DNA from 3 places in the Kocuria sp. WN036 genome. Region 1 is predicted to be linked to each of the others. Evidence: riboswitches for the same ligand, from Rfam matches in the RefSeq annotation. Region 1 holds a riboswitch; each other region holds the start of a gene.
What was found. A riboswitch is a leader RNA that binds a small molecule or an ion and turns the genes downstream of it on or off. The one in region 1 is predicted to bind cyclic di-AMP.
Positions count from the first base shown of each region.

Region 1 (7,359 bases):
CAGTCGGCGGCGAAGCGGGCCAGCCCGGGCGGGGCGGGGATGATGCCGTGGACCATGTTGCGGATGGTGAGCAGGATGGTCAGCGGGATCATCGCCGCCCACACGATCATGCAGTACAGGCACAGGATGTAGATGGAGAACAGCGCCTGGGACCACAACCAGATCGCGAACACCGCCCCGGCGGTGACCCCGACCTGCAGCCCGATCCAGTACCAGCGCCCGAACCGCGCCCCCGAGAGGGCCGCCATGGCGGTGGTAATGACCACGGCGAAGGCGACGATGCCGATCAGCGGGTTGGGGAAGCCGAACAGTTCCGACTGCCAGGTGCCCATGACCTGCCCGCAGGAGACCCAGGGGTTGATGTCGCAGCTGGTGACGTGGCCGGGGTCGCGGTAGAGGGCCAGGCGCTCGAGCACCAGGACACCGGAGGCGATCCAACCGATCACCCCGGTCACCAGCAGCAGGACCGCGAAGGGCCGGTACCGGGCGAAGCCGGGCAGGTGGGTCTCGGTGGCCGGGCCGGCGTCGGTGTGATGGGTGGTGCTGGTGGTGGGGTCAGCCATGGTGGGTGTCCTTGACGGTTCCGTTGTCGATGACAGGGGTGTCGGCCTGGGGTCTTCGGGCCAGGACGGCCAGGGCGGTGGCCAACAGGGGCAGGGCCCCGGCCAGGAGGATGGAGCTGGCCGCGGATTGCTGGTCCGCCAGCGGGGCGGGGCCCCAGTCCCTCCCCAGCCCGGAGAACCACTCCGGTTGGATCAGCGCTGGGGACAGGGCGGTGGCCCCCGCCCAGAGCCCCAGGGCGGTGGCTGTCCCGACCAGCGTCAGAGCTTGGGTGTGCACCGCAGCCCGGTCGCGTGGTGGGACCAGCACGGCGGCGGCGAAGATCAGGCCCAGGACCAGGGCGGTGGTATTCATCAGTTCGTGGCCGACGTGGGTGTGCAGGGCCAGGGCGAAGGCGGGGGTGTAGTAGAAGACACCGAGCCCGGCCAGGACCAGGACCGCGGCCGGGATCGGGTGGGCCATCAGCGCCCCGGTCCGGGAGGTGCGCCATGCGGTGGTGAGCTCGCGCGCCCCGGTGGAGCCGTCGGTGCGGGCCGGCACCAGGGCCGCGGCCAGAAGCCCGGGTCGTCCGGCGATCAGCAGCAACGGCACCGGGAAGGCCAGCAGCAGGTGGGCGGTGGTGTGGATGCTGAACAGGATCGGGGCGTAGACGGCCGGCAGCCCGCAGGTGACATAGACCAGCAGCACGAGTCCGGCCAGGAACGCCACCGTGCGCGCCACCGGCCACGGTGTCCTGGTGTAGCGCAGGCGTCGCGCCCCGGCCAGGTAGAGGCAGGCTGCGAGGATCGCCACGGCGATCCACAGCCAGTCCAGGCGCCACTGGGTGACCCACCCGGAGGCGCTCAGCGGTGGGGGCAGCAGGTAGCCGGTGAGGATCTCGGCGGCGGTGATGTCCGGTTCCCGTTCCAGGGGCACCGGGGTGGGGGTGCGCCCCAGGGCCACGCCCAGGGCCATCACCGCGCAGAGGATGAAGGCCTCCACGGTGATCAGCCGCCACACCCTGCCCCGGCTCGCAGGCCCGGCAGCAATGACCCGGCCGTTGAGGTACCCGAGCACCCCCAGGGCCACGGTGGCGATCGTCTTGGCGATCACCAGTGCCCCGTAGCCGGAGGCCAGCCCGTCCCACCCACCGATCCGGTAGACGGTGTTGATAACCCCGGAGACGGCCACCACGACGAAAGCCACCGCGGCCAGGGCGGAGAAACGCACCAGCACGCCGTGCGTGGCCTGCGGGGTGGTCAACAGCGGGACGAGCAGGGCGAGCACGATGATCCCGCCGGTCCAGATCCCGGCCCCGAGCAGGTGCAGGGCCAAAGCGTTGACGGCCCCGTTGTGGTCATCGACCCCGGCCACGTGCCCGAGCTGGGACAGCGGAATGACGGCGGCCAGGGCCACCACGGTGGTGGCGGTCACCGGCCCCGGGGAGCGGGCGAGCACGGCCAAGGTGGTGGTGAGCGCGGCCATCACCGCGGTCACCGCCCACGCCTGGCCGGGAATCAGGCGGGTCACGTAGTAGCCCAGCTGTCCGGTGAACTCGGTCGAGCCCGAGACGGGGGCACCGATGGTGTCGGCGTAGCTGAGCACGATGATCGCCACCGCGGCCAGCGTCCACACCGCCGCCGCCCCCGCGGCCACGTTCAGCACCCGGGCGAAGGCCGGGTGCTCGGCTCCGGGTGTTCTCGCGCCGTGGGCCGGGGTGGACCGGGGCACGACGGTGGTGGCGAAGACCAGCCCTGCCCAGGTGATGGACATGGCCAGATGGTGCACGGTCGTGGCCGCCGGCAGTCCCCAGCGCACCATCGCCCCGGGATCGAGCACCTCCCGGGCCGCGGTGGCCCCGGAGGAGCTCAGGGCCACCCACAGCACGGTGAGGGTCATCAGGCCGACAACGATGAGAGCAGCGGTGGCGACGCCCCGGCGCCGTCCAACCACTGCCAGGGCCGGCGCCGACGGGGCGGGCGGTGGTGTGGTGGTGGTGCGGGATGGACTGGTCATCGGGTCAGTCGGTGGCTGCGGTCTCGACAGCGGCCCGGAAGGCTTCCAGGGATTCGGGGTTGAGCACTTCTCCGTCGAGGTAGAACGTCGGGGTCCCGGCCACGCCCAGGGCTTCACCGTCAGCCACATCGAGCTTGATCCGCTCTTCGGTGGCCGGGTCGGCCACCGCGGCATCGAAGGCGGCCATGTCCAGGCCGAGGTCCTCGGCGAAGCCGCGGAAGAGTGCGCTCTGGTCCTCGGCCGATTCCCCCCATTCGGCCTGGGTCTCGAACATGCGCTGATACATGGCCTCGTACTGTCCCTGCTGGGCGGCGGCCTCCACGGCCACCGCGGCGTTGACGGAGTTGCGGTGACCCGGCAACGGGAAATAGCGGTGCACGAAGGTGACGGTGTCGCCGTACTCGGCCCGCAGGTCTTCGACGAAGGGGTAGGCGGCCCGGCAGGCCTCGCACTCGTAGTCCAGGAACTCCACCAGCACCGCCTGCTCATCCGGGGCCTTCGAGAGCACTCGGCTGTTCTCTCGCACCAGCTGCCCCACATCTTCGGGTACTTCAGGGGTGGAATTGGCACGGGCGATGAGGATCGGGATGGCCACGGCGGCCACGATGGCGACCAGGAGGATCCACACGAGGATCTTGGCCTTCGAGGGTTTCCGCTGGGGGGCGCTCGTACTGGCGGTAGTGCTCACAAGGGGTTTCCGTTCTGTCTCAGGCAGCAGGGCATACCGGGAGTGGAGGGGTTCTAGTGGCGGAGAGTCTCGTCCCCGCGGTGGGAGGCCGGTTCGATCTGGAAGGTGGAGTGCTCGATGGCCACGTCGAAGTCACGGGCCACACAGGCCTGCAGATCCGCCAGCACGACACCGGCGTGCTCGGCGCTCAGGCAGCCGTCGTGGACGGTGACGTGGGCCGAGAGCACCGGGGTGTCGGAGTCGATGCGTGAGGCGTGCAGGTCGTGCACCCCCACCACGTGGGGCAGGGACTCCAGGCGGGTGCGGACCTCATCCAGATCCAGACCCTTGGGAGTGGTTTCCATCAGGACCTCGATGGTGTCGCGCAGCAGAATCAGGGCCCGGGGCACGATCAGGGCGGCGATCAGCAGGGACACGATCGCATCCGCCTGGGTCCACCCAGTGGTGGCGATGACGATCGCGGAGACGATGACCGCCACCGAGCCCAGGGCGTCGTTGGCGACCTCCAGGAAGGCGGCCTTCATGTTCAGGTTCTCTCCCCGCCCCGAGGCCAGGATGATCAGCCCGATGATGTTGCCGACCAGCCCGATCACCCCGAACCACAGCATGGCCGAAGACTCGACCTCCGGGGGCTCCAGCAGCCGGCGGATACCTTCGACGGCAACGAACCCGCCCACGGCCAGCAGCACCGAGGCCTGGGCGGCCGCGGCGACGATCTCCGCCCGCTTGTACCCCCAGGTGCGTTTGTCCGTGGCCGGCTTCAGGGCCAGGGTCGCCGCGATCAGCGCGATCAGCAGCCCGGCGGAGTCGGTGAACATGTGCCCGGCATCGGCCAGCAGCGCCAGGCTGCCCGAGATCACCGCGCCGATGATCTCGGCGACCATGATCGTGGCGGTGATGGCGAAGACTACTGCCAGCTTTCCCCGCCGCCCGGTGGCACCGTGGGCGTGATCGTGCTCACCGCTCACGCCGGAACCTCTTGGGTGCTGGCCGCACCGGCGAGCTCCTCGGCGGCGCACTCCGGCGTGCCGCACTGGCACACCGCCTCGACGGTGAGAATCGTGCCCAGCAGGTCCTCCAGGGCGTGGGCCAGCTTCGGGTCCGAGAGCTCATAGCGCACATTGCGTCCGGCCGGCACGCCCACGACCAGCCCGCAGTCGCGCAGGCAGGCCAGGTGGTTGGACAGGATCTGCCGGCTCACCCCGATCTGGGCCGCCAGTTCCGAGGGCACCGCCGGGCCCTGCTGCAGCTGCAGCAGCACCGCGGCCCGGGTGGGATCGGCCAGTGCTTTGCCGAACCGGGACATCACCTCGACCGGGGACAAGATCCTCATGCCACAACCGTACAGCAGAATCTGTATCAAAGAGGGGCGGGGTCGAGCGAGGCTCGGGCAATGTCCAGCTTGTGTCCCTACGGTGTGGGCGGATGGGGGTGCCGTCCGCCACTGCGGCGCCCCCGTCCTCGAACCACCACGGCACCTCGTGCGGCCGTTGCCGCAATGCCCCTGCGGGGAGGGAAGGCGATTGTCTGCCTCCGGCAGGAGACGGGTGGAGCCCATGATCACTTTCTGCGCTGCTCCGCTGGGCAGCCCGCCCGTGCGCCGTTTCCCGACCGGGTGCAAGGCGGCCGGGCCGTGGCGACCGATCGACTCTGCGATCCAGGCACGAAGTACCCCAAATATGTCGCCGATGACGATCCTCTCGGAGCACTTCGCACCTGACGGAAGGCCTCCCGTCAACCGGCCACCACTGGTGGGGCGAAGCTCAGCGGTAGGTGTAGTACCCATCGAGGGGCATGGCGTTGACGGAGTGGACGAAGGTGCCCTGGGTCGGGTTCAGCGCAGAGACCATCTTGCCGCCACCGATGTAGATGCCGATGTGGTTGCCACCGTTCTGAGACACCAGGTCCCCGGGCTGCGGAGTGGAGGTCGGGGTGGCGGCTGCGATCTGCTGGAAACTGGTGCGGGGAATATCGATACCCTGCTGGGCGTAGACCCACCCGGTGAATCCAGAGCAGTCCCAGGCACCGAAGGAAGTGCCGCCCCAGACATAGCCGGTGCCCACACCCTGCATGGCCGTACCCACGATGCCGCCAGTGGCGGGGGCGATCTCGGTGATCGCGGTGGACTGCGGGCTCACGCTCGAAGCCGTCTGCGCCGCCACCGGGGCCGGGGTGACGTAGGAGCCCTGGCTCCCCAAAGAGGACGAAGCCGGGGCCCACGACGTGGCGGCCGGGGCAGCCGGGAGCTCCGCATAGGCCTGGGCCGGGGCCACGGATCCAAGGATTGCCACGCCAGCAGCAGCAGCGATGGTGGTGTTACGCGCCCGGCACGAGGGGGTCTCGGCGCGGTGACGAGCAGAAGTGTGCTTGAAGAATGCCATGGATGTACTCCTCCCTTTGCCTACGAGGTGAGCTGTCGGATGCGGGTGGGAGACACCCGGTCGCAGGGCGGGATGCTCTGGCGACTTAACCCCTAGGACCCGAATCATCGGGACCGCATGTGGTTCCCCCGCTTCTGCCAAGCAGTTTCTGTGTAATGAACCTCGGGCACCGGCAGAATTCGGCGATGTGCCCGAAGGCGCCGACAGGATCAGTGGCCGGCACGCATCGAAGAGTACAAGAAGATCACGAAACAATCACAATCCCATTCGGGAATGTATAGGAACTATAAAGAAAACAATCAAGATTTGATGAAGTTGTAAATTTTTCTCGACTTTTTCCTATTAATGTCCTGCAAATTATGGCGCCTCGTGGCGGGCGGCACATGCCTTTGTGGTGCGTGCGGACGGTACGGGGAGCCGTTGACCGCGCTGTGGCGGGGACGCGTGCCGCCCTAAAAGGCTCGGTGGCCGATGTCAGGGAAATTTCCACGGATGGCGGTACAAGAATCGTCCCCGAGCAGCTCCAGCTATGTGCGCTACGGTAATCGGCGTTTGAATACGTACGGCATTTGGGCCCGAGGAGACCGCATGGCTATTTATGATTACACCGCCGACCAGCTCCGAAGCACAGCCCACCCGACGGTCGTGCCGCGCTCCAAAGGCCGGATGGTGGTGCAGTGGTTGACCTCCACCGACCACAAGACGATCGGGTACATGTACCTGATCACCTCCTTCGCCTTCTTCTGCCTCGCCGGCGTCATGGCGCTGCTGATCCGCGCCGAGCTCTTCGCCCCGGGCATGCAGATCCTGGAGACCAAGGAGCAGTACAACCAGCTGTTCACCATGCACGGCACGCTGATGCTGCTGATGTTCGGCACCCCGCTGTTCGTCGGCTTCGCCAACGTCATCGTCCCCCTGCAGATCGGCGCCCCCGACGTCGCCTTCCCGCGGCTCAACGCCCTGGCGTTCTGGTTCTTCCTGTTCGGCTCGCTGATCGCGACCGCCGGCTTCCTCACCCCGCAGGGCGCGGCCTCCTTCGGCTGGTACGCCTACGCACCGCTGAGCAACGCTTCTTTCACCCCAGGCTCCGGTGGTGACCTGTGGGTGTTCGGCCTGATTTTGTCCGGTTTCGGCACGATCATGGGCGCGGTCAACTTCATCACCACGATCATCGCGATGCGCGCCCCCGGCATGACCGTGTGGCGGATGGGCCTGTTCACCTGGAACACGCTCATCACCTCGCTGCTCGTGATCATGGCGTTCCCGCCTTTCACCGCTGCACTGTTCGCCCTCGGCATGGACCGGACCCTGGGTGGGCACATCTTCGACCCGGCCAACGGCGGGGCGGTGCTGTGGCAGCACCTCTTCTGGTTCTTCGGCCACCCCGAGGTCTACATCCTGGCGCTGCCGTTCTTCGGCATCGTCTCCGAGATCATCCCGGTGTTCTCCCGCAAGCCGCTGTTCGGCTACAAGGGCCTCGTGTTCGCGACCATCACCATCGCCGCGCTGTCGGTGACCGTGTGGGCCCACCACATGTACGTGACCGGAGCCGTGTTCTTGAGCTTCTTCGCGTTCATGACCATGATGATCGCCGTACCCACCGGGGTGAAGTTCTTCAACTGGATCGGCACGATGTGGCAGGGCTCGATCACCTTCGAGACCCCCATGCTGTGGGTCCTGGGGTTCATGTTCACCTTCCTCTTCGGCGGCCTGACCGGGGTGATCCTCGCTGCC
Region 1 is NZ_NSKF01000010.1:24,073-31,431, forward strand. It holds gene CK505_RS08110 (vitamin K epoxide reductase family protein) at 1-563, opposite strand, end outside; gene CK505_RS08115 (cytochrome c oxidase assembly protein) at 556-2,556, opposite strand; gene CK505_RS08120 (thioredoxin domain-containing protein) at 2,561-3,244, opposite strand; gene CK505_RS08125 (cation diffusion facilitator family transporter) at 3,298-4,212, opposite strand; gene CK505_RS08130 (helix-turn-helix transcriptional regulator) at 4,209-4,577, opposite strand; gene CK505_RS08135 (C40 family peptidase) at 5,008-5,625, opposite strand; cyclic di-AMP (ydaO/yuaA leader) riboswitch at 5,628-5,820, opposite strand; gene ctaD (cytochrome c oxidase subunit I) at 6,214-7,359, shown strand, end outside.

Region 2 (7,359 bases), on a different contig from region 1:
TGGCGAAGTTGCCGACCGCGGTGCAGCCCATGCGCTCCATGGCGGCGGTGACGTCGGGGAACAGGTAGAACGTGGACTGCGGTACGGCCACGTGCATGCCGGGGATGGCGTTCACGAGCTCGCATGCGGCGTCGCGGCGCTCGCGCAGGATGTCGAGCGTCTGCTGCACGGGTTCCTGGGGGCCGCGGAGTGCTGCGATGCCGGCCCACTGCACGTAGTGCGTGGTGCAGGACTCGTCGTTGGTGTTGAGCGTGCTGAGCACCGTGGCGATCTCCGGGGGCGCGACGGCGCAGCCGAGGCGTGAGCCGGTCATCGCGAATTTCTTGCTGAACGTGTAGAGGATGACGGTGCGCTCGGCCATGCCGGGGAGCGACGCGATCGAGCTCGAGACCCCCTCGTAGCGCGTCTCGAAGTAGGCCTCGTCGGAGAGCACCCAGAGGTCGTGCTCCTGGGCGAGCTGCGCGACGGCCTCGCGCTCGGCCGCCGTCGACTCGGCCGAGATGGGGTTCTGCAGATCGTTGTAGACGATGGCGACCGTGCTCGGGGTGATCGCGGCGCGCACCTGGTCGAGGTCGATGGCGAAGCCGTCCTCCGTGGGGAGGTAGCGGTACGGCACGGCCGTGCCGCCGAGGTACTCGATCTGCGACTCGTAGATCGGGAAGCCGGGATTCGGATAGAGCACCTCGTCGCCGGGGTTCATGACCGCCTGCAGGAACTTCGTGATGACGGGCTTGCCGCCCGTCATCACCACAACGTTCTCGGGGCTGAGGCCGATGCCGCGGCGCGAGCCGATGTCCTCGGCGAGGGCCTCGCGCAGCTGCGGGATGCCGGGGCCGGGGCAGTAGCCCGTGTGACCGTCGGCGATGGCCCGGTCCATCGCCTCGATGATGTGCGGGGCCGTCGGGATGTTGATGTCGCCGAGGTGGAAGGGGTACACGCGGTTCCCCTTCGCCGTCCAGGCGGCCGCGGCTTGCGCGACGCTGAAGGCGGTCTCGGTGCCCAGCCGGTCGAGCCGGTGCGCGAGTTGTCGCATGCCGTTCCACTCCTCGTCGAGTTGGTGATCGGTCCGCTGGCGGATCCGGGTCGAGCATACGACTCATATATCAGACTGGGAAGAGTGGTCCCCGGATGGATTCTCGCGGTGGACCTTGCCGCGATGTTCCCCGCATCCGGAGGTCGCCTCTGGTGGATGCGGGGAGTGCGGTTGCCTCGGGGTGGCCGGGAACCGTACTCCCCGCTCAGGTGCGGGGGGTCAGCGCACGCGGAGGTAGACGGGGCCGGAGCCGACGTTGACGGTCTGGATGACCGTCTGGTTGCCGTTCCAGCCGCCGTGGACGGCCTTTCCGCCGCCGATGTACACCGCGATGTGGGCGAAGCCCATGCCGCCGTTGGCGTAGTAGACCAGGTCACCGGGCTGGGCCTGGGCGGCGGAGACCCGGGTGCCGAGCTTCAGATAGGAGGCCGGCCACCCGTGGTGGTTGATCCCGGCGGCGCGCAGGGACTTGGTGACCAGGGCGGTGCAGTCCTGGCCCACGCCCAGCTGGCTCTTGGCCGCGGCGGCGATGCTCGCGGCCTTGCCGGACTGGGACTGGATGCTGATGAGCTGTTGGGGGGCTGCGGCGGGGGCGGCCTGGGCCGGGGCTACGCTGCTGAGCGCCAGGGCGCCGCCGGCGACCGTCAGGATCGCGGTGCGTCCGAGGCGGAACGAGCTCTGGGCGCGGTGGCGGGGCATGCGGGACTGGAAAATGGGCATGAGTGATGTCCTCCCTCTTGCCTGCGAGGTGAGCTGTCGGATGCGGGTGGGAGACACCCGGTCGTCAGGATGGGGGCCCTGACGACTTAACCCCTAGGTCCCGGGGGAGGGACCGTTCATGGTTCCCCCGCTTCTGCCGAGCGATGTTTTCTGGGGGCCCCGGGCACCGGCAGAATTCGGCGATGTGCACGGGGATGCCGATCGGTGAGGCGACCGGCACGGAGAGAACACTAACCGAGAGATAACGAAAAAGTCTCGCTTTGATCACGGGCGTGTCTCGGCTCTTGGGTCGACCCGGCAAGGGATCTCCTCCCCCTGACGCAGTTGGTCGGTGAGGGTCGCTGTTGCAGACCCCCGCCGAGGCTCGACTCGAGACAAAAGGGGTCATGACCTGGGGCTCCGTCCAGGTCATGCCGATGGACGAGCGCACCCACGCCCCGGAACGTGATGTCCGGTGGCAACGCCCCTGCTATTCCGGGACAGTTTTTCGGGAAAGCACCACAAGACCTTTGTGCGGCGCCCTGATCGACCCTTCCCTCCGGGGTAGAAAAAACGATGCTTTTGTGCGTCCCATAATCCATGCGGGAGTTCACAAAAAGAAAGAATTGGGTTTGTGGTGATTGCCCGGCGTGGGTCGGTTCTCTCCACGGGCGCTCCCGGGACGCACGTCGGGGCGATGCTGGGTAATGAGGCACTTGAAGACCGGGCCGCAGATCTCGCGCTCCCCAGCGGGTGGCATCCCAACCTCCGGGTGATTCTTTCGGCCCGCAACGTCTCCAACCGCGAGGCCGACCGGGCCGATCACGCAGAGCTGCGGCTGAAGATCTCCCTGACCGGCCTTCAGGCGGATGTGGTGGTCATTGACTGCCCGAACCGGCAGGGTGGGCCGTTGACGCTGTCGGCGTTGAACGCGGCGGACACGATGGTCTATGCCGCCACCGTCACCAGTGACGGCATCGATGGGATGGACGGGGCGCGGCGCACGGTCGCCCAGTTCCGCCGGCACCGCCAGCAGCTCGGCGCCCCGGACACCCTGAAGGAGGCCGGGATCGTCGTCGGTGGGGTGGAGGAGACGATCATGAGCCGAGCGGCCGTCGCCAGCCTCGAGGAGCTGCGCGCCACGGGGTTGTTCCTGGAGCCGTTGATCCCGGGCCGGGCGATCGTCCAGGAGGTGCGGATCTGAAGGGGAGTGATACGGCCAATACCGCAAGGGCACCCGGGTGCTGGAGGCCTACACCGCGATCGCAAAGAAGGTGCTGCGATGACCGACAAGCCCGAGCGTCCCGCCTCTCTCCAGCGTCGCCGGCCTCGCCCGGCCCCGGATGAGCACATCGACCCGGTCGACTACACACTCCCAGCCCCCGCCACCACACCCCAGCCTGTGGCAACGGTGGTGTCGTCCCCGCCGGTGCAGGCGGCACCGGCGGCGGAACCCACGGCCGCGGCGCCGAAGCGCGGCCGTGGCCGGCCGCGCCGGGAGCCCACCATCCAGCTGGGGGTGCGGGTGGCTCAGGACGTCTCGGATCTGATCGAGGAGCTCACTGAGCACGACGGCACTGCCAGAGCCGTGACCGAGAACGCCGTGCGCGCCTACGCCCAACAGCTCAACCGATAACACCGGCCCCGGTAGGGGAGGAATGTGGCTGCGGGCGGCTTTCCCATGGTCCACGCCGGAGGAACCCGGCTCACCGGTGCTGGTGGGCCGGGTTCTCTTCTGCTGAGGACAGGCGGTGGGGTGGGATGGGTGGTCCTGTGGGTCGTCGAGCGACGCGGGTGCCCGCGCTCCTTCCGTGTGGATTCAGGGCCAACCCCCAGCAGGGCCCGTAGTCGGGGGCCAAAGGGGCGACCAGCGCGGTCCAGGGTGGACGCGGGGCGTCCCCCGGCGCCCCCTCGACCGATCACCTGAGCGCGATCCGCGCTGGAGGTTCAGCCCCCCGGCTGATCCTGCCCTTACGCGATAACTCGAGATTACCAAGGGGTAGAAAGATGATCGATACTCATGATGTTCCCACTTCCGCACCCCACCCCCGGTGATGCGAGGGCCTTTCGCCCACAAAGTGATGAGGTGCCTGCTTCGAAATGGCGGAACCCGTGAGCCATGCCCAGGGTGCTGAAAGATGAATTAGTTCCGCTGCTGGTTCTTCACAACTAACAGGTGAAAGCTCGGAGTATCGCGCACCGACAAGCGGATATGAGCTCCGCATTTAGGCTCGGGCAGTCTCGTCCAGAATCCGACGGAGCGGCCAAGGGCCCTGCAGGAAGCGCTCCTGCAGGGCCCTACCGTGTTCATGCGTTTTGAACGTCGCTTGCGCGGCGCCGGTTCTAATGCCCAAGATATTTTGCCGACGGGCCGGTTCCCACCTGGAGAGGGAACGTGGCAAAGCGACGAGTGGGGGGCTGTTCCGGTGGTCGGGCATGGCCCGGTGCCGGTGTGGGTGGTGCTGGGTTAGTGGGCGGCGTAGTAGGCGTCTTTGACGGACTGGTGGATGCGGCCGCGGTCGGAGACCGGGTGGCCGTTCTCCTTCGCCCAGGCACGAATCTTGGCGGTGTCCGGGTCTGACTTCGAGGCCCCTGCCCCGGTGCTGCGGGCCGTGGTGGTGCGGCCGGCTTTGCGCCCGGCGGCGGCGTAGGGGCGCAGGGCTTCGCGCAGCTTCTCGGCGTTGGCGGTGGACAGGTCGATTTCGTAATCCTTGCCGTCGAGGGAGAACTGGACGGTCTCATCCGCTTTCCCGCCCTCGAGGTCGTCTTCCAGGATAATCTGTACGCTCTGAGCCATTCTTGTCCCTTTCCCTACTGCTTTTGGTCTTGTATCGACAATGCGGACACGTTGGTGCGCAGATTCATATCGACCTTACCCCCATAGTGCGGAAAGCCCCAATTAGCCTGGTCGGGCATCACCATTGCTGAGAAGTTACAGGGAAGCAGAGGCAGTCCGCCTTCGACGCGGCACTTGATCACCTGTCTGTCGCAAATGTCTGATGGGGAAGTATGAGCGATCAACGGAATGCTCTGCAGCGATGATGACATTTGAATATCCATGCGAAAGAAAAGAAAACTACGCTTAAACCATGCACACTCGCTTACTAATGTGCCATAATAAATCCAAAAATTATATCAGGCCAAGACCGTTCTCTCCTCGTGTCGGAAGCTGCAGCTAGAGTTGGGACCACTCGACCCGCCTGAACAAGGAGCCCCCTGCATGACAAACCAGCATGTCCCCCCAGCCACACCAAATGCACAAGAAGAGTTGCTTCAGCAGCTTCAAGATTTGGTCCCGTCCGCCTTTAAGGATGGAAATCTGGATACGGCTTCACTACTGAACGCTCTGGGAGCGTCGGACACGAGCAAACCTGCGTTCACGTTCAGCTGGCCTGGGATCGAACGCGCACGCCAAGACGCCCGCACTAGCACTACGGCCACACTGGTTCCCGACCCATCCTCCTCCGTGGACTGGGACAACGCACGCGATGTCCTAATTGAAGGGGACAACCTCCAGGTGTTGAAGCTATTGCGGAGCGGTTATAGCGGGCAAGCTAAACTCATTTATATTGACCCTCCATATAACACCGGAGAAAAATTCAACTACAACGACAAGTTTTCTGTACCTGAGCCACAATACCTGCGCTCCTCTGGCCAACTAGACGAACAAGGCAACATGCTCACCAGCAGGGTCGAAGTTTCAGGAAAAAAACACGCGCCATGGTTGACCATGATGTTTCCACGCCTAACACTCGCCCGCCATCTGCTTCAACGTGATGGCGTCATCCTGGCTTCTATTGACAATAATGAAGTTCATCATCTGCGTCTTCTTATGGATGCCATCTTCGGCGCGACCAACTTCATTGACCTGATTACATGGCAAGGCGGGCGAAAGAACGATGCAAAGTTGACCGGTGGCGGCCAAGACTACATCCTCATTTACGCTCGAGATAAATCACATCTCGAGTCCATTGATAGGAAGTGGCTCGAGAAAAAGACAGGTCTGGAAGAAATATACGCCAAGCATAAACAACTGAAGGTTGAGTTTGGCACTAATTACGCCCCTGCATCCAAAGAGCTTCGTAAATGGTATAGAGAACTTCCAGAAGGGCACCCCTCAAAGGCCCATTCATATTTCGCCAACATGGACGACGCCGGTGTATGGACATCAGGAGATCTTCGTAGCCCTAACCCTCGTGAAAACTTGATGTATCCATACAAGGGATACAGCGCACCACAAAAGGGATGGGCGGTCGAGCGGTCTGTTATGGAGGAGTATGACAAACGAGGTCGACTGATCTTCCCCGAGACATTTGATAAGCGCATCCGACTCAAGAGATACCTTCACGAGCAGGAATTCTGGGCGCCCGGCTCAACCTTCTCGAAAGCCCGTGGTCCCGAGCAAACTCGGTTAGACAAGCTAATGGACATGAAAGTCTTTGATGATCCAAAAACAGTGGAAGTGCTATCAAGATTCATTAGCGGTGTCGCGCCCGAAGACAACGACCTCATCATCGATTTTTTTGCCGGTTCCGGATCCACCGGCGAAGCTGTCTGGCGGCAAAACGCAATAGATAGCAAGCAGCGTCGATGGGTGCTGGTGCAAGTCCCTGAGGAACCTGACGCATCTCAGGAGTCTGGCAAAAACGCAATTGACGCAGGATACAGGACAATCTTTGATGTGACAGCCGAACGCTTGCGCCGAGCTGGACAGGCAATTGAAGGTGCAACCCCAACCTCTCCGAAGCTTGGATTCCGCATTTTTCGCACCCGCCCCACTAGCCTCACCATCGAGACTCCCATCACTGCTACTGATGGCATGAACGGACTTGACTACGTGCAACTGTCGCTCGATCGACTCGCTGGCCCGCCCGTCGTCGAAGGCGCAGACCCCCTTGCAGTCGCCTGGGAAGTTGTCCTCAAATCCACATCTACTCGTCTCGACGCCCAGGTGACTCAGCACGACGTAGACGGAGTGTGTGTGTACGAGTTCGTGGCAGCCGATGAAAACAAGCGCGGCGCCGGACGTCTACTGGTCTCGCTTGATTCATTCGACCTGTCCACTGCTGATGCACTGGGACTAACCAATGACGACACACTAATCCTGCGCGGAGACAGAGTCAGCGACGCGACAACATTGACGTTGGCTCCCCGTCTGCAGTCAAAGCTTGTGATGCTGGAGAGGGCACCTCGTGAAGTTTCGCTTTGAGGATCAGCCGCACCAAGCCGCAGCCGTCCATGCGGTTACGGACTTGTTTGAGGCAGCCCTACTACCGCCGTTACAGACACGGCTCGGCGAGGCTCCCGGATCGGAGGGTCATAAGGCCTTTTTGCTTGACCTAGCCCGCCTAGTAGACAACCTCCACGTGGTTACTGAGCGCGAGCGTGTCGAAGTACAGTCGGAACTCGCTCAGTTGAGCACCACCGACTTGCGGGGAGCAAACCGGCCCTTCACAGATGAGCATGGTTAGGAGCCTTTCGCCAGGGCCGGTGGCCGCCGGCGGCGAGCAGGGCGCGTAGCCGGTAGTTGTCGAAGTTCCGGAAGCCGCGGGCTACCCGGCGCATCGTCTCGATGACCCCGTTGATCGCCTCCGTGGGGCCGTTCGAAGCTCCGGCGGTGTCGAAGT
Region 2 is NZ_NSKF01000002.1:279,492-286,850, forward strand. It holds gene CK505_RS02760 (pyridoxal phosphate-dependent aminotransferase) at 1-1,033, opposite strand, end outside; gene CK505_RS02765 (NlpC/P60 family protein) at 1,253-1,753, opposite strand; cyclic di-AMP (ydaO/yuaA leader) riboswitch at 1,759-1,945, opposite strand; gene CK505_RS02770 (ParA family protein) at 2,430-2,936, shown strand; gene CK505_RS02775 (hypothetical protein) at 3,015-3,368, shown strand; gene CK505_RS02780 (Lsr2 family protein) at 4,200-4,529, opposite strand; gene CK505_RS02785 (site-specific DNA-methyltransferase) at 4,953-6,941, shown strand; partial or broken gene CK505_RS02790 (transposase) at 7,184-7,359, opposite strand, start outside.
Region 2: another riboswitch for cyclic di-AMP. It lies ahead of CK505_RS02765 (NlpC/P60 family protein); the one in region 1 lies ahead of CK505_RS08135 (C40 family peptidase).

Region 3 (7,359 bases), on a different contig from region 1:
CGGACCCCGTCGGTCGCGAAGAACGTCCGCAAGCCCGCCGACGAGATGGCGGTCATCACCGAGGACCTCATCAAGCTCCTGGACGAGATGTCCAACGGGCTGCACCGGGGCCGCTACCCGGACTCCGCGCACGGGAAGAAGATCGCCGCCATCCTGCGCACGGTGGCCGACAACCTGGACGTCTGAGGCCGCCGCGCCGTTGCCGTCCACCGATCCCGAGCAACCACCCGCCGGCCCCCGCCGGCACCCACCCGAGGGAGACCAGCAGTGACCGAGGAGACCGTCCAGGACGCGCCCGCCGAGGCCGTGCCGCCGGCGCCCGAGCAGGCGGCACCGGTGGCGGCGGCGCCCCGCCGTCGCCGGGCCCCGAAGCAGGACCCCCTGCTCGTGGCCGACGTCGCCACGGCTCGCGCCGGGGTGGAGCAGATCGCGGAGCCCTCGCAGATCGGCGGCGGTCACCGGGTGACGGTGGAGGAGGACCGGCTGGTCGTCCACCACTTCGAGTGCACCCTGCCCGGGTACCGGGGCTGGAACTGGTTCGCGAGCCTGGCCCGCGCCCCGCGCAGCAAGGCGGTGACGGTCTGCGAGGTCGGCCTGCTGCCGGGGGAGGATGCCCTGCTGGCGCCCGAGTGGGTCCCGTGGTCCGCCCGCGTCAGCGCCGAGGAGAAGGCCCAGGAGGAGCAGGACCGGGCCGAGGACGAGGCCGGGGAGACCGCGGCGGCCGGCGGGCCCGAGGGCTCCGGCGGCGCCCCCGACGGCGAGCCGGCGTCCGGTGACCGGGCCGAGGACACGCCGGTCCCGCCGCAGGAGGGCGAGGAGCTCTGACCGTCCCGCCGGGGACCGCGAGGACGGACGAGGCCCCGGAGCCCGCGCGCGGGATGTTCCGGTCCTTCCGGTTCCGCAACTACCGGCTGTGGTTCCTGGGCGCGCTCGTGTCCAACATCGGCACGTGGATGCAGCGCACGGCCCAGTCGTGGCTGGTCTTCGACGAGCTCTCGGACCACGACGCCACCGCCATGGGCGTGGTGACGGCCCTGCAGTTCCTGCCCCAGCTCTTCCTCGCGCCCTGGGCCGGCGTGCTCGCGGACCGGCTCGACCGGCGGCGCCTGCTGCTGTGGACCCAGACGGCCATGGCGGTGCTGGCGGCCGGCCTGGGGGCGCTGGTCCTGGCCGACGCGGCCACCCTGTGGCACGTCTACGGCTTCGCCCTCGCCCTGGGCGTCGTCTCCACCCTCGACGCCCCCGTGCGCCAGACCTTCGTCTCGGAGATGGTCGACGACGCATACCTCTCCAACGCCGTGGCCCTGAACGCGACCTCGTTCAACGCCGCACGGATGATCGGGCCCGCCGTGGCCGGCGTGCTCGTGGCCGCCATCGGCTCGGGCTGGGTGTTCCTCCTCAACACGCTGACCTTCGGCGCGATGCTCGCCGCCGTCCTGGCGATCCGCGCCGACGAGCTGCGCGGGATGCCGCGCTCCGGCCGGGGGCGGGGCCAGATCCGGGAGGGGCTGGCCTATGTGGCCGGCCGCCCCGACATCGTGGCGGTGCTGGTCACCATCTTCCTCATCGGCACCTTCGGGCTGAACTTCGCGGTCTTCCTGGCCGCCATGGCCGGACCCGAGTTCGGCCGGGGCTCGGAGACCTTCGGGCTGCTCAACTCGGTGCTCGCGGTCGGCACGGTGGCCGGGGCCCTGCTCTCGGCCCGGCGCCGCAGCGCCCGGCTGCGCTACGTCTACGGGGGCAGCGCCGTCTTCGCCCTCAGTTGCCTGGGCGCGGCGACGGCGCCCACCCTGCCGCTGTTCGCGCTGTGGCTGGTCCCCTGCGGGCTGTCCTCCCTGACCATCATGACCACCGCCAACGCGTACGTGCAGTCCACCACCTCGCCGGTGATGCGCGGACGCGTCATGAGCCTCTACATGGCCATCTTCATGGGCGGCACCCCGATCGGGGCGCCGGTCGTCGGCTGGATCACCGACGCCCTCGGGGCGCGCTGGGGCATGGGGGTCGCCGTGGCGGCGGGACTCGGCGGGGCCCTGGTGGGCTTCGTCGTCTGGCTGCGGCTGCGCGCGGAGCGCTCCGCGCCCGAGAACTCCGGCTAGCGCCCGGCTCCTCCGCGGAGCTGCTCGACGACGTGGTCCACGCAGGCCAGCAGCCGGGCGACGTCGTCGGGCTCGATGGAGACGAACGTGGCGATCCGCAGCTGGTTGCGCCCCAGCTTGCGGTAGGGCTCGACGTCGACCACGCCGTGGGCGCGCAGGACCGCCGCGACGGCGGCCGCGTCCACGGCGGCGTCGAAGTCCACGGTGGTGATCACGGTGGAGCGGTCCTCGGGGCGGGCCACGAACGGGGACGCGAAGGACGAGGCCTCGGCCCACCCGTAGACCAGGTCCGAGGAGGCCTTCGTGCGGGCCGCGGCCCAGGTCATGCCGCCCTGGTCGTTGAGCCAGCGGACCTGCTCGTCGAGCATCACCAGCGTGGCCAGGGCCGGGGTGTTGTAGGTCTGGTTCTTCCGGGAGTTCTCCAGCGCCGTGGTCAGCTGCAGGAAGTCGGGGATCCACCGCCCGGAGGCGCCGATCCGCTCGATCCGCTCGATCGCCGCGGGGGAGAACGCGCCCAGCCACAGTCCGCCGTCCGAGCCGAAGTTCTTCTGCGGGGAGAAGTAGTAGACGTCCGCCGCGGCCACCTCCGCGGCCATCCCCCCGGCGGCCGAGGTCGCGTCCACCAGCACCAGCGCGTCGTCCGCGATCCCGGAGGGCCGGTGCACGGGCGCGGCGACACCGGTGGAGGTCTCGTTCTGGGGCCACGCGTAGACGTCCACGCCCTCCTCCGCCCGGGCGTCCGGGCGGGTGCCGGGGGCGGACTCCACGATCGAGGAGGGCTCCAGGAACGGTGCGCCGTCGGTGGCCTGGGCGAACTTCGCGCCGAACTCCCCGAACACCAGGTGCTGGGCCCTCCGCTCGACCAGCCCGAACGCGGCGGCGTCCCAGAACGCGGTGGCCCCGCCCAGGCCCAGGAGCACCTCGTGGCCGGAGGGCAGGCCGAGGAACTGCGCGAGGCCCTCCCGCACCGAGCCCACGAGCTCCTGCACCGGCGCCTGGCGGTGGGAAGTGCCGAGCAGGCCGGCCCCGGCGCGCGACACGGCCTCGACCTGTGCCGGACGGATCTTGGAGGGGCCGGCGCCGAAGCGGCCGTCGGCGGGCAGCAGGTGCTGGGGGATGGTGACGTGTGCGGGCAACGGGCGCTCCCTCGTGGGTGACGTGCGGCGGGTGGTGCGCGACGGGCACGGCCGCCGCGGAGGCCGCTCGCGCCGTTCGCGACTCGGCCCATTCTGCCCCACCCGCGGACGGCGGGCCCCGCGGGCGCCTCCTCCCTCCGGGCGGCCGGAGGGCTCGCGCACTAAGCTCGTGCGGGAAGACCGGACCGGGCGGGATCCCCGGGCCGGGACGGCCGGACGAAGGATGACTGAGGCATGAGCGACCTGATCGACACCACGGAGATGTACCTGCGGACCGTCCTCGAGCTCGAGGAGGAGGGGATCACGCCGATGCGGGCACGGATCGTCGAGCGCCTCGACCACTCCGGGCCCACGGTCTCGCAGACGGTGTCCAGGATGGAGCGGGACGGGCTGCTGACGGTGGGCCAGGACCGGTCGCTGCTGCTCACCCCTGCCGGCCGTGAGCGTGCGGTGCAGGTGATGCGCAAGCACCGGCTGGCGGAGCGGCTGCTCGCCGACGTCATCGGCCTGGACCTCGCCCAGGTGCACGACGAGGCGTGCCGGTGGGAGCACGTGATGAGCGAGCAGGTCGAGCGGCGGCTCGTGGACCTGCTGCACAGCCCCCGGTACTCGCCGTACGGCACGCCGATCCCCGGTCTGGCCGCCCTCGGGGTCGAGGAGAGCCCCGCAGCGGCGCACCCCTCCCTGCTCGACGCCGCCCGCCACGACCCGGACGGGGCGCACACCGTGGCGCTGCTGCCGGAGGTGGTCCAGGCGGACGCGGACCTCCTGGGCGTGCTGAGCGACGTGGGAGTGCTCACCGGGGCGGAGGTCACGGCCCGGGTGGACGGTCAGATCGTGCGCATCGAGGTGGCGGCCACGGGGCGGTCCGCGGAGATCGACCTGCGCACCGCCGCGGCCATCCGCGTCCTCGCTCCCTGAGGCGCCGCCGTCTCCCGGAGCGGGGCGGCGAACGGTTCTTCCCGGGTGTGGGGACGTTCACAAGCCACTTTCGGCCAGTCCGGCCCGAGCCGGACCCCGGAGGCGCGGCTTCCCTGGTGACAGGCGGATTCCCAGGGCGCTCGAAGACACTGCACAGCTCGTCACAGGTGCGAATTGATTCGACTTTTCCTCTCAATAGCTACTCATTGAGACCCGCAGCGTTGTCCGGCTGTTATCTGTCGTGATCAAAACGTGACACTTCCGTAATCTGTCATGTACTGTTCAACGCGTGCCGATCACTGGTCGGATCGGCGCCCTCGGAGCACATCGCCGAATTCTGCCGGTGCCCGTGGCCTCTACACAGAAACTGCTTGGCAGAAGCGGGGGAACCACTTTCGGTCCCGGTGATCCGGGTCCTTGGGGTTAAGTCGTCAGAGCGCGTGCGTTCTGCGGCCGGGTGTCTCCCACCCGAATCCGACAGCTCACCTCGTAGGCAAAGGGAGGAACTCAACCATGTCGCTTTTCACGCTGAACGCTGCCCGCCACCGTGCCGAGACCACCTCGCACGTCGTGCGCAACACCACCATCGCCGCCGCTGCCGGCGCCGCGATGATCGGCTCCGTCGCCCCGGCCCAGGCCTTCGCCCAGGCTCCCGTCGAGACCGGCGCGGCCTACTCGGCCCCGGCCTCCGCCTCGCTGGCCGAGTACTCCTCGTACACCTACCAGGCCCCGGTCGCCGCGCAGCCCGCCGCTCCCGCCTACGAGGCCCCGGCCCCGGCCCCGCAGCAGACCGCCGCCACCTCGAGCGTCACCCCGCAGTCCACCGCCACCACCGAGATCGCCCCGGCCGCCGGCGGCGTCGTGGGCACCGCGATGTCCGCGCAGGGTGCGGGCTACGTCTACGGCGGCACCGCCTACGGCGCCTGGGACTGCTCCGGCTTCACCCAGTGGGTCTTCGCCCAGAACGGCATCGACCTGCCCCGGACCACCTGGTCCCAGTTCGCGGCGGGCACCCCCACCGCCACCCCGCAGCCCGGTGACCTCGTCTCGCAGAACGGCGGCGCCCACGTGGGCATCTACATCGGCGGCGGCAAGATGATCTCCGCCCTCAACCCGACCCAGGGCACCCAGGTCCACTCCGTCAACGCCATGCAGCTGGACGGCTACTACACCTTCTGATCCGGTCCGCCGCCCGCGACGACCCCGCTCGTCGCGGGCGGCACCCGATCACCCCCCCCCCCCCCCACGCCGCACGCCGAGAACCGCTCTCCCGGTTCCCGGCGGTGCCTGCTGTCCGACCGGACGGCGCCCCCCTCCTCCGCTCGCCGGCCGTCGTTCCCGATCCCGGAACGCACCCCTGCCGGACACCGGCCCACCCCGCGCACTGCCCGGGGCGATCCGTGCTGTCACCCGCGCCCTCCGGCAGGCCCGGCTCCGAAAGAAAGTCGTCTGAACTCCTCATGACCCGTGATCTGACCTCCTCGAACGGCATCGGCTCGCTCTTCTCCGGCAAGGCCCGCACCGTGGCCGCCGTGGCCGCCTTCTCCGGGCTGGCCCTCGCCACCACCGTCTCCGTGCAGGCCGCTCCGGCCCAGGACGCCTCCGCCGACGCCCCGCTGTCCGCCGTGGCCGCGGCCACCCCCGCCGCGGCGCCCGCCGTGTCCCTCGAGCCCGTCGCCCACGTGCAGAAGGTCGAGTCCGACCGGAAGTCCGAGAAGAAGGTCGAGAAGAAGGCCGAGCGGCAGAAGGTCGAGACCCCGGTCGTCGCGGCTCCCGCCGTGGCCGCTCCGGCGCCGAAGGCCGCCGCCGCGCCCGCTCCGGTCGCCGCCCCGAAGCCGGCCGTGCAGGCGGCTCCGGCCCCGAAGGCCGCCGCCGCGCCCGCCCCGAAGCCGGCCCCGAAGCCCGCACCGGTCGCCGCCCCGAAGCCGGCCGTGCAGGCGGCTCCGGCTCCGAAGCCCGCCGCCGCGCCCGCCCCGAAGCCGGCCGTGCAGGCCGCTCCGGCCACCCAGCGCACCGTCACCCCGCAGAGCTCGGCCTCCGGCAAGGGCGCGACCATCTCCTCCGCCGCCATGGGCCAGCTCGGCGTGGGCCAGGACTGCACCGCGCTCGTCACCAACGCGCTGCGCGCCGCCGGCATCAACCACCACGGCTGGCCGGCCTCCTACCTGAGCCTCGGCACGCAGGTCTCCGCCGGCCAGGCGCAGCCGGGCGACCTCGTCTACTACGCCGACGGCGGCATGGGTGCGGCCCACATCGGCGTCTACATCGGTGGCGGCAAGGCCGTCCACGGCGGCTGGAACGGCGGCACGACCGTCATCGACAGCGTCAACGTGGGCTCCGGCCCCGTCTACGTCCGCGTGCGCTGACCGCACGCGAGAGCACCGCTTCGGGTGCGCGGTTCCTGGTCGGCCAGACGGGAACCGCGCACCCGCTGTCATCCCGGCGCCCACCGCGCCGGCCACCCCGGCGCCCCGGCGGCGGCCGATAGACTGGCCCCATGTCCACCGACTACAGCCGCAACGCCCGCACGAGCCTGGATCGCGAGTACGCCTACATGGCCTACGGCATGATCGGCGGCGCCGTGCCCGGCATCGTGGCCGGCTTCGTCGTCGCCGCGTTCGTGGGGCACGCCGCGATGTGGCTCTCGGTGTTCGGGGGCATCGGGATCGTGCTCGGCCTGATCACCGGGATCCTGCTCCACCGGAGGCGGCACTCTGCGGCCGTGACCGAGGACCGCCGGGAGCGCGGCGCAGCGCCGGAATGACGTGCTCCCGCAGCAGCGGGGCCAGGTCCGCGGGCAGCGCGCCGGGGGAGTCCTCGTCGACGGGCTGCCAGCGCAGCTCCTCGATCTCCGCGAGCGGCACCGGCCGCCCCGTGAGAGGTGCCGTGAACACGGTGCACCGCACCCACGTGCCCGCCTCGTTCGCGGCCGGCGCCACGAACACCCCGAGCGGGCGCAGCTGGGCGGCGTCCAGCCGCAGCCCGACCTCCTCCGCCGTCTCCCGCACGGCGGCGGCCGCCGGGGACTCGCCCGGGTCGAGCTTGCCGCCCACCAGCATGAAGCGCTCCGTGCCCCGCTTGCGCACCGTCAGCAGCGCCCCGTCGTCGTCCTGCAGGCACACGGCGGTGATGGTCAGCACCTCGGCGTCCGCCGGGGGAGCGGCCGGGGACTCCTCGGCGACCACGCGCAGCCGGCCGATCTC
Region 3 is NZ_NSKF01000011.1:57,716-65,074, forward strand. It holds gene CK505_RS08785 (cold-shock protein) at 1-186, shown strand, start outside; gene CK505_RS08790 (DUF3027 domain-containing protein) at 268-825, shown strand; gene CK505_RS08795 (MFS transporter) at 879-2,099, shown strand; gene serC (phosphoserine transaminase) at 2,096-3,235, opposite strand; gene CK505_RS08805 (metal-dependent transcriptional regulator) at 3,470-4,156, shown strand; cyclic di-AMP (ydaO/yuaA leader) riboswitch at 4,475-4,664, shown strand; gene CK505_RS08810 (C40 family peptidase) at 4,670-5,335, shown strand; gene CK505_RS08815 (C40 family peptidase) at 5,617-6,522, shown strand; gene CK505_RS08820 (hypothetical protein) at 6,654-6,920, shown strand; gene CK505_RS19055 (DUF4031 domain-containing protein) at 6,838-7,359, opposite strand, start outside.
Region 3: another riboswitch for cyclic di-AMP. It lies ahead of CK505_RS08810 (C40 family peptidase); the one in region 1 lies ahead of CK505_RS08135 (C40 family peptidase).